One region of the Cupriavidus necator N-1 genome, then DNA from elsewhere that is predicted to be linked to it. Evidence: riboswitches for the same ligand, from Rfam matches in the RefSeq annotation. Region 1 holds a riboswitch; each other region holds the start of a gene.
The links. Region 1 has a riboswitch for glycine ahead of CNE_RS20315 (D-amino acid dehydrogenase). Riboswitches for the same ligand answer to the same signal wherever they lie in the genome.

Region 1 (2,877 bases):
CATCGCGCAGGTAGCTGCCCGTGGCGCTGGAGCGGTCCTGTTGCCAGTAGGCGGCAGTGAACTGCGCCTGCAGGGTATTGGTGATGTCGTAGCCAAGCTTGAGCTTGAGCTGGTCCTGCACGGTATGCGTGACGCCCTCGCTGTTCACGCCCATCACCACGCGGTCGCGGCCGGTCTGGTCCTGGTCGAAGTGGGCGCCGGTGACCGGCTTGTCGGCGGAAGTGGCACGGGCCGTGGAGCGCGCCGCGGTATAGAAGCTCAGCGGCTGGCTCTTGCTGTCCTGCCGGTCCACGCTGACCAGCCACGAGAACGGGCCGACGCGGTCGCCCACATAGGCGTTGGCGTGGACCCCGTTGAAGTTGTCGTGCGTGCCGTACAGGCTGAAGCGCTGCGTGAACAGCTGCACGCTGGCATCGCCCTCGAACTTCTCCGGCGTGCGCGTGGTGATCAGCACCGTCGCACCCAGCGAGTTGCCGGGATACAGCGCCGAATACGGGCCGTACAGCACATCCATGCGCTCGATCTCAGCGCTGTTGACCAGCGACCAGCGCGGCGGGAAGCTGAAGTCCGATCCCAGCAGGTTGGACAGCAGCAGGCCGTCCGCATAGACCAGCCCCCGCGCCGACTGGCGCGAACTGGTGCTGCGCACCGAGATGATCGAGTTCATATCGCCGATGAAGCGCTTGCGTACGGCGAGGTTGGGCGCGTATTTGAGGGCGTCTTCCGTGTTCACCACATTGAAGTCGGCCATGCGGCGGCTGCTGATGCCGTAGGCCGGCGAGGGCGTGTTGGGCGGTATGGCCGGCGTCTCGCCGCGCTCCGACTTGGCCGAGACCACCACCTCCTGCAGCGGCTCGAGCGCGTCCACCACCTGGGCGGCGGCGACGGCGGGGCCCATCAGTACCGCCGAAACGGCCAGTGCAATGCGATTTTTCTTCACTGGAAAGCCTTGTTGTCGTCTTTTTTTTTGGCTCACTCCACCTGAGCGCAGCATACGGCGCTTCTCCCCGAGAGCGAGCGCTGACATTTTATGGGGCATGGGGACGCAGGCCGATGCGACATAGCGACGCGGGCGGCAGGCCGCCTAAGTGTTAACCCGCATATCCAACGTCGGACCTTGTCACTACATTGCCCTGATTGGCGTCAAGCCAATGTGATGCAGGGAGAGACTATCGCGGCGCCCGCCGCGCACAGCGCCGAAGGAGCAACCGCCCCGGAAACTCTCAGGCAAAAGGACCGGCATCACCAGTCAGTGCACTCTGAAGAATGCCGGACGCTATCGTCCGCCGGCATACCGAAGGAGCAAGCGTACCCCGCCCTGGCGGCCGGGTGTCGTGAATCTCTCAGGTCCAGAACAGAGGGGGCGTCCGCCACGCATATTGCGTCCGGGCTCCCACCATCGACGTTCCTGGAACCTGCAGATCATGAAATCAATCGCTGTCATCGGCGGTGGCATCACGGGTGTCACCACGGCCTACGCGCTGGCCCGGCGCGGATTCTCCGTCACGCTGTTCGAGCGGCACCGCTATGCCGCCATGGAGACCTCGTTCGCCAACGGCGGCCAGTTGTCGGCCTCCAACGCCGAGGTCTGGACCCACTGGTCGACCATCGTCAAGGGCATGAAATGGATGCTGCGCAACGACGCCCCGCTGCTACTCAATCCCCGGCCCAGCTGGCACAAGCTGTCCTGGTTCGCCGAGTTCATCGCCGCGATCCCCCACTACCGCCGTAACACCATCGAGACCGCGCGCCTGGCCATCGCCGCGCGTGAGCACCTGTTCGACTGGGCGGCGCAGGAAGGCATCGATTTCGACCTGAAGAAGGAAGGCATCCTCCATATCTACCGCGACAAGGCCGGCTTCGACCATGCCGGCCGGGTCTCAGCGCTGCTGGCGCAGGGCGGGCTGGAGCGCCGCGCCGTGACGCCCGAGGAGATGCGCGCGATCGAGCCGACGCTGGCCGGGTCCTACTATGGCGGCTATTTCACCGAGAGCGATTCCACCGGCGACATCCACAAGTTCACCAGCGGCCTGGCCGCGGCCATCGATCGGCTAGGCGTGCGCTGCCTGTACGGCCAGGACGTGCGGGCGGTGAAGACCGACGGCAGGCGCGCCACCGTGACCGTTCAGGACGGCGCCGACACGGCCAGCTCCACCTTCGACGGCGCCGTGATCTGCGCCGGCACCGCCAGCCGCGCACTGGCCGCGGGGCTGGGCGACCGCGTCAACATCTATCCGGTCAAGGGCTATTCGATCACGGTCAACCTGACCGACGAAGCCAGCCGCGCCGCGGCACCGGTGGTGAGCCTGCTCGACGACGAAACCAAGCTGGTCACCAGCCGCCTGGGCGACGACCGCTTCCGCGTGGCCGGCACTGCCGAGTTCAATGGCTACAACCGCGATATCCGCGCCGACCGCATCCGCCCGCTGGTGGAATGGGTGCAGCAGTGCTTCCCCGGCGTCAGCACGCGCAGCGTGGTGCCTTGGGCCGGGCTGCGGCCGATGATGCCGGATATGCTGCCGCGTGTGGGGCGCGGGCGGACGGCATGCATCTTCTACAACACCGGGCACGGGCACCTGGGGTGGACCTTGTCGGCGGTGACTGCGGATATGGTGGCGGGGATTGTCTACCAGCATCTCGGCGCGAAGCTGGCAGTCGCGCCGGGTGCGTCGCTGGCATTGGCCAAGGCCTGAGCCTGAACTTGCAGATGTTTTCCCCCCTCTCTCATTTAGGGGAGAGGGGAGAGAACTAGGGGCATGGACGGGTTTCGCCTCATTCGGGTCCGCGCCCCAAACTCCCCACAATCCCCTTGCGGAAGGTCAGCACGCACACGATGAAGATGATGCCCGTCACCATCGACACCGATTCACCGAGCCC
Region 2 (2,877 bases), on a different replicon from region 1:
CAGTTTCAGCAACTGGTACTGGCAGGCGTTGGTGTCCTGGTATTCGTCGACCAGGAAGTAGCGCAGGCGGTTCTGCCACTTGAGTTGCACGGCTTCATTGCGCGCGAACAGCTCGGCAGGCAGGCGGATCAGGTCGTCGAAATCCACCGCCTGGTAGGCGTGCAGCGTGGCCACGTAGTTGCGGTAGACCAGCGCGGCCTGGTGCTCGTCGGCATTGGCGGCCTGCGCGATCGCTGCCTCCGGATCGACCATGCCGTTCTTCCACAGCGAGATCGTGCCCTGCACGCCGCGGATCAGCTTCTTGTCGGTGGTGCCCAGCTGCTCCTGGATCAGGCCGAAGCAATCATCCGAATCCATAATCGAAAACTGCGGCTTCAGGCCCACGTGCTCGGCCTCCATGCGCAGGATTTGCACCCCGAGCGAGTGGAAGGTACAGACCGTCAGCTGCTTGAGCGGGATGCGCTTGCCCTCGCGCGTGGTCTTGCCCTCCATCAGCTTGCCGATACGCTCCTGCATCTCCTTGGCGGCCTTGTTGGTAAAGGTGACGGCGGCGATATGGCGCGGCTCGAAACCCTTGTCCTCGATCAGATGCGCGATCTTCTGCGTGATCACCCGGGTCTTGCCGGAGCCCGCCCCGGCCAGCACCAGGCAAGGGCCGTCCAGGTAGCGGACGGCTTCAGATTGGGCGGGGTTCAGGCCATGGGTCATGCGAGGGATGCGGTTGGAGGCGGGGAAATCAGCAGGAACAGCGGAAGGCCAGGCGGGACACGCCGGCACCCCAAAAACGGGCTCGGCGGCAAAGCTGACGATGTTAACACGCTGGCCGCGGCAGGTCAGTCAGCGCAAACCGCGTTGACAGGGCCGGTTGTGTCACTGGCGTAACACTTCGTAAAGGCCGGAGCCAATCGCGCAACGCAACGCTCTAACTGATATGTCCCCCGGCCTGCGCGGCGGGGGTGACATGCTTGAATCATCACACCGGAGCCAATAATGAAAACCCTGCAGACTTTGACCAAGGTGACCCTGATCGGCGCGACCGTCGCGGCCTTTGCCGGTTGCGCGGACATGACCCCGAAGCAGCGTAATACCGCCATTGGCGCGGGCGCGGGTGCCGTGGGCGGCGCCATCCTCACCGAAGGCAGTGCGCTGGGTACGCTGGGTGGCGCGGCCGTGGGCGGCGTGATCGGTAACGTTGTCACCGACGACAAGAAGAAGTAAGCCAGACCCGCAGCGACAGGTACGGCAGGCTCCCTGGCCGGTTTGACAAAGGCCGGGGCCTCCCGTACATTGCGCGCATCCGACCGGGAGAGCGCGCATCGCCTGCGCCGCCGAAGGGGTATCACCCGAAAACTCTCAGGCACCACGGACCGATCGGATCGGCATGCAATATGCACACGATGCATGCCGCACTCTGGAGAGCGGCACCCGCCATTCGTGGCGAGCGTGCCCACCGAAGGGGCGCACGAGGATGGGGTCCGGCAGGATCCGCCTTGTAATCTCTCAGGTATCGAGGACAGAGGGGTCATCCGCCGCAGCGGATTGCTACGCCACATTCAGGCGCGGCGAGCGTTGCGGCGGATGGCCCTTTTTTGTTTTCGCCAACCGAGATTGCCCCCGAGGATTCCATGACGCTCCAGGCCACGCCCCTCAACGCCATCCACCGCGCCCTCGGCGCCCGCATGGTTGATTTCGGCGGCTGGGACATGCCGGTCAACTACGGCTCCCAGATCGAAGAACACAATGCCGTGCGCACCGACGCCGGCATGTTCGACGTGTCGCACATGTGCGTGGTCGACCTCACCGGCGCCAATACCCGCAGCTTCCTGCGCGGCCTGCTGGCCAACAATGTCGACAAGCTGCAGACCCCGGGCAAGGCGCTCTACTCCTGCATGCTGGATGAGAAAGGCGGCGTGATCGACGACCTGATCGTCTACTTCTTTGCCGAGGACCGCTTCCGCCTGGTCGTCAACGCCAGCACCGCGCTGGGCGACATCGAATGGATCCGCGCGCGCAATGCCGCCACCGGCAGCGATGTGACCATCACGCCGCGCCGTGAAGATGTTGCGCCTGCAGGCGTGCAGCCTCTGGCCATCGTCGCCGTGCAGGGGCCCAACGCCCGCACCACGGTGTGGAGCACCTTCCCCTCGACCCAGCCGTCGGACACGCTCAAGCCCTTCAACGCCGCCGTGGTCCAGGACCCGGCCATCGGCGAGATCATGGTGGCCCGCACCGGCTACACCGGCGAAGACGGCTTCGAGCTGGTGGTGCCGGCCGAAAACGTTGCCGCCGTCTGGGAAAAGCTGAACGCCGCCGGCGTGCGTCCGGCGGGCCTGGGCGCGCGCGACACCCTGCGCCTGGAAGCCGGCATGAACCTGTACGGCCAGGACATGGATATCAACACCTCGCCGCTGGATGCGGGCCTGGCCTGGACGGTGGACCTGCAGAGCGAGCGCGATTTCACCGGCAAGGCAGCACTGGGCGCGGCCGGTTCGCGCCAGCAATTCCTCGGGCTGATCCTGCGTGACAAAGGCGGCGTCCTGCGCGCCCACCAGAAAGTGATCACCCCGGCCGGTGACGGTGAAATCACCAGCGGCACCTTCAGCCCGTCGCTGTCGCAGTCCATCGCCTTTGCCCGCCTGCCGAAGGATGTCGCCGTGGGCGATACCGTGCAGGTGGAGATCCGCGACCGCAAACTCAACGCGACTGTGGTTAAACTGCCGTTTGTGCGTAATGGCAAGGCACTCGTGAGCTGAGGCTCATACCAACGGTCGCCCTCGCCTGCCGGCGCTTGCCGGGCAGGCATCACCCAACAAGAAACAGATCTGTATCCGGAGAACCTCCATGAATTTCCCCGCTGACCTCAAGTACACCGAGTCG
Region 3 (2,877 bases), on a different replicon from region 1:
GTACTGAAGCCGATCCGCATGACGCGTGCCGGTACGGCACTGGAGCAACACCGGTGGAGAAGCTCGATCCGGCCGTTGGCAAGACCAAACGCTATCCACACCCGGGCGTGAGTCGGCAAAACGCTGACATCAGCAACGTGCCCTTCAGGACTAGTGGCGCGGACAGTCGCGGTCGACTACGCTCGCGATCATCGAGGCAGTCGCACCCGACAATGTCCAACCGAGATGCCCGTGGCCGGTGTTGTAAAACACGCGTGCATGCCGGCCACGGCCGACGCGCGGCATCATGTCAGGCATCATCGGGCGCAAGCCAGCCCACGGCACCACACGCGAAGTACCGATAGCGAAGTTACGGCGTGTCCAGGCGATCAAGGGTTCGATGCGGTCGGCGCGAATGTCGCGGTTGTAACCGTTAAATTCGGCCGTGCCGGCCACACGGAAACGCCCCGCTCCCAGGCGGCTTGTCACGATCTTCGCGCTCTCATCCAGCAGGCTGACCCACGGCGCACCTTGCACACTGGCTTCGTCGTCCAAATGCACGGTGATCGAATAGCCCTTGACCGGATACACATTGATGCGATCCCCCACCATTTGCGCGATATGGCGGCTCCCGACACCGGCGCAGACAACCAGCGCGTCGGCGACGAGTTCCGTCCCAACGTCAGCGCGCGTGGTCGAGAGCTTATCGTCCAGTGTTGTCTGCAACAGGAGGCGAACGCCTTGTTCGGTCATCTCGACGGCCTGCACGTCCACCCCATGCAGGAAGCACACATCGTATTTATGACAGGCCTGCGCGAGGCCGCGCGTGAACTTGTGAATATCGCCGGTGGCGTCTGACGCGGTGAAGTAGCCGCCGTAGTACTGGCCTTGCAGCGTTGGTTCGATCGTCTTGATTTCCTCCGGACTCACAGCATGACGCTCAAGTCCTCCGGCAACGAGGAGAGTGTTGGTCCTGCCTGCGGCCGCAAAGCTCGCTTTGTCGTGATAGATGTGCAGGATGCCGCGATGCTGCAGGTCAAAGTCGATCTGCTCACGCTCTGCCATCTCGAACAGATACTTGCGTGCCTCGATGGCCAACCGAGTGGTCTCGATCGTGTTGCGGCGGTAGCGGGGGATGCTCGCGACGAATTCTCCGAGCCACGAGTATTTATGCCACGATGGCTTGGGATTGAGCAACAGCGGGGCATCTTTCTGCAGCATCCATTTGATACCTTTGAGCAGCGTGCCAGAGCTGTTCCAGACTTCGGCATTGCTGGCGGAAAGCTGGCCACCATTGGCGAACGACGTTTCCATCGCCGGATACAATTGGCGGTCGACGACCGTGACCTGGTAGCCAAGTCTCGAGAGCGTATAAGCGGTAGTGACGCCGGAAATACCGGCGCCGACGATAACAATATGCGTCATGGCAGTCCCTGTGAAGTAAATTCGTGACCGGACGATCCGGCCGTTCACCCCATCTGTCTCGGGACCTGAGAGCTTAGGCGCCAACGGTGCCGGCGCCATCCCCTTCGGTGGGCATGCCTGGCATGCCACTCTCCAGATTTGCAGTAGACGTCACAGTCCTTTTGCCTGAGAGTTTCCGGGGTGGTTGCTCCGTCGGCGCTGGGCACGTGTCCTGCCCAGTCTCTCCTGCGTCGTATCGTGGCCATCAACAACTAATGGCCACTTTTGCGTGCTGCTTGTTCAGCATATCCGATTGGTGTCGGTCATGACTCCTGGTTTTTGACAAGTAATCTCACGCTCCTTGTATCGGTCGACACCACGTTGAAAGCTGTATCTGTCCATACTTCACCAACATGCCGACCGATCAGATCTAAGGCCGTAAATTATCGATTGGCCTTAGCCAGCTGTATCGAGCGTTTCCGTACTTCGCAATGCTTAGTGCGAAATGGCTGCTGCTGCGTTGGCGCCGGTTTCTCGCTGGGCCACCATTCTTGTCCAGATCGATTGAGCACGCGGATCCGGGAAGAGTACCGAAAAGAGGAACACCAACATGAAGCCAAATGGAACGGTGACGAGCGCCGGATTACGCAAGGGGAATAGGGGCACCTCGAGCCCAATCAAGCTTGTCCGACGATCGCGGAGCGCATCGATGGTCGATTGTGCGCTCGCGATGGCGGCGCGCGCCTTTGATAGTTCAGCCCCAAGCTCATCACGGCCGGCTCCGGTCGATGCCGCCATCTTTACCGTCAGGTTCTCGATCTTCCTGGCGGCGGTGGCTTGCGTTCGTTCAGCCTGCGCTCTCTCGAGCAAGGGATACTGCATATTGGGCGACACCAGCACAAGCAGGACTGCTGCAAGTGTCCCCCCGACGACGCCGACGCAAACACCGACAGTGCTACACCGACGCCAGTACAGGGTAAGCAACAACGCTGGGAGATTGGCGGAAGCCGCAACGGCATACGCCAGACTTGAAAGATGCGCAACGTTCTGGCCCTTTGCCTGAATGCTCAGAACAATTGCCACGACACCAACGATTGCGGCGGCGGCCTTGGCTGCGATCACTTGCTCTCGTTCGGATACCTCACCACGACGGATTGCCCCGACGTAGATGTCATGGGCAAGGGCGGAGGCTGCGGCAAGCGTAAGCCCTGCCACCACGGCGACAATCGTTGCAAAGGCGACAGCCGCCACCCACCCGAGGAAGAGATTGCCAGCGAATGAGTTTGCCCCACCCCCAAGGAACTGAGCTAGCAGAGGTGCTGCGAGCGTGCCCCCTTTATCTGCGGCAAGGATTGTGCTGGGTCCGACATAGTAGGCGGCAGAAAAGCCAATCACGATAATCATGAGATGGCAGACGCCAATCCACAACATGGCCCACAAGACAGAAGAGCGCGCAGTCCTGGCATCCTTCACCGTGAAGAATCGCATCAGGAT

Region 2: linked by a shared signal. The riboswitch ahead of gcvT (glycine cleavage system aminomethyltransferase GcvT) and the one ahead of CNE_RS20315 (D-amino acid dehydrogenase) in region 1 are both predicted to bind glycine.
Region 3: linked by a shared signal. The riboswitch ahead of CNE_RS33115 (D-amino acid dehydrogenase) and the one ahead of CNE_RS20315 (D-amino acid dehydrogenase) in region 1 are both predicted to bind glycine.

The regions. Positions count from the first base shown of each region.
Region 1 is NC_015723.1:481,897-484,773, reverse strand. It holds gene CNE_RS20320 (TonB-dependent receptor) at 1-994, opposite strand, end outside; glycine riboswitch at 1,151-1,249, shown strand; glycine riboswitch at 1,250-1,368, shown strand; gene CNE_RS20315 (D-amino acid dehydrogenase) at 1,425-2,693, shown strand; gene CNE_RS20310 (branched-chain amino acid ABC transporter permease) at 2,773-2,877, opposite strand, start outside.
Region 2 is NC_015726.1:3,707,716-3,710,592, forward strand. It holds gene CNE_RS17440 (UvrD-helicase domain-containing protein) at 1-708, opposite strand, end outside; gene CNE_RS17445 (glycine zipper 2TM domain-containing protein) at 991-1,218, shown strand; glycine riboswitch at 1,293-1,380, shown strand; glycine riboswitch at 1,402-1,527, shown strand; gene gcvT (glycine cleavage system aminomethyltransferase GcvT) at 1,626-2,753, shown strand; gene gcvH (glycine cleavage system protein GcvH) at 2,842-2,877, shown strand, end outside.
Region 3 is NC_015727.1:675,775-678,651, reverse strand. It holds partial or broken gene CNE_RS39935 (short-chain dehydrogenase) at 1-7, shown strand, start outside; gene CNE_RS33115 (D-amino acid dehydrogenase) at 151-1,503, opposite strand; glycine riboswitch at 1,548-1,642, opposite strand; gene CNE_RS33110 (solute symporter family protein) at 1,879-2,877, opposite strand, start outside.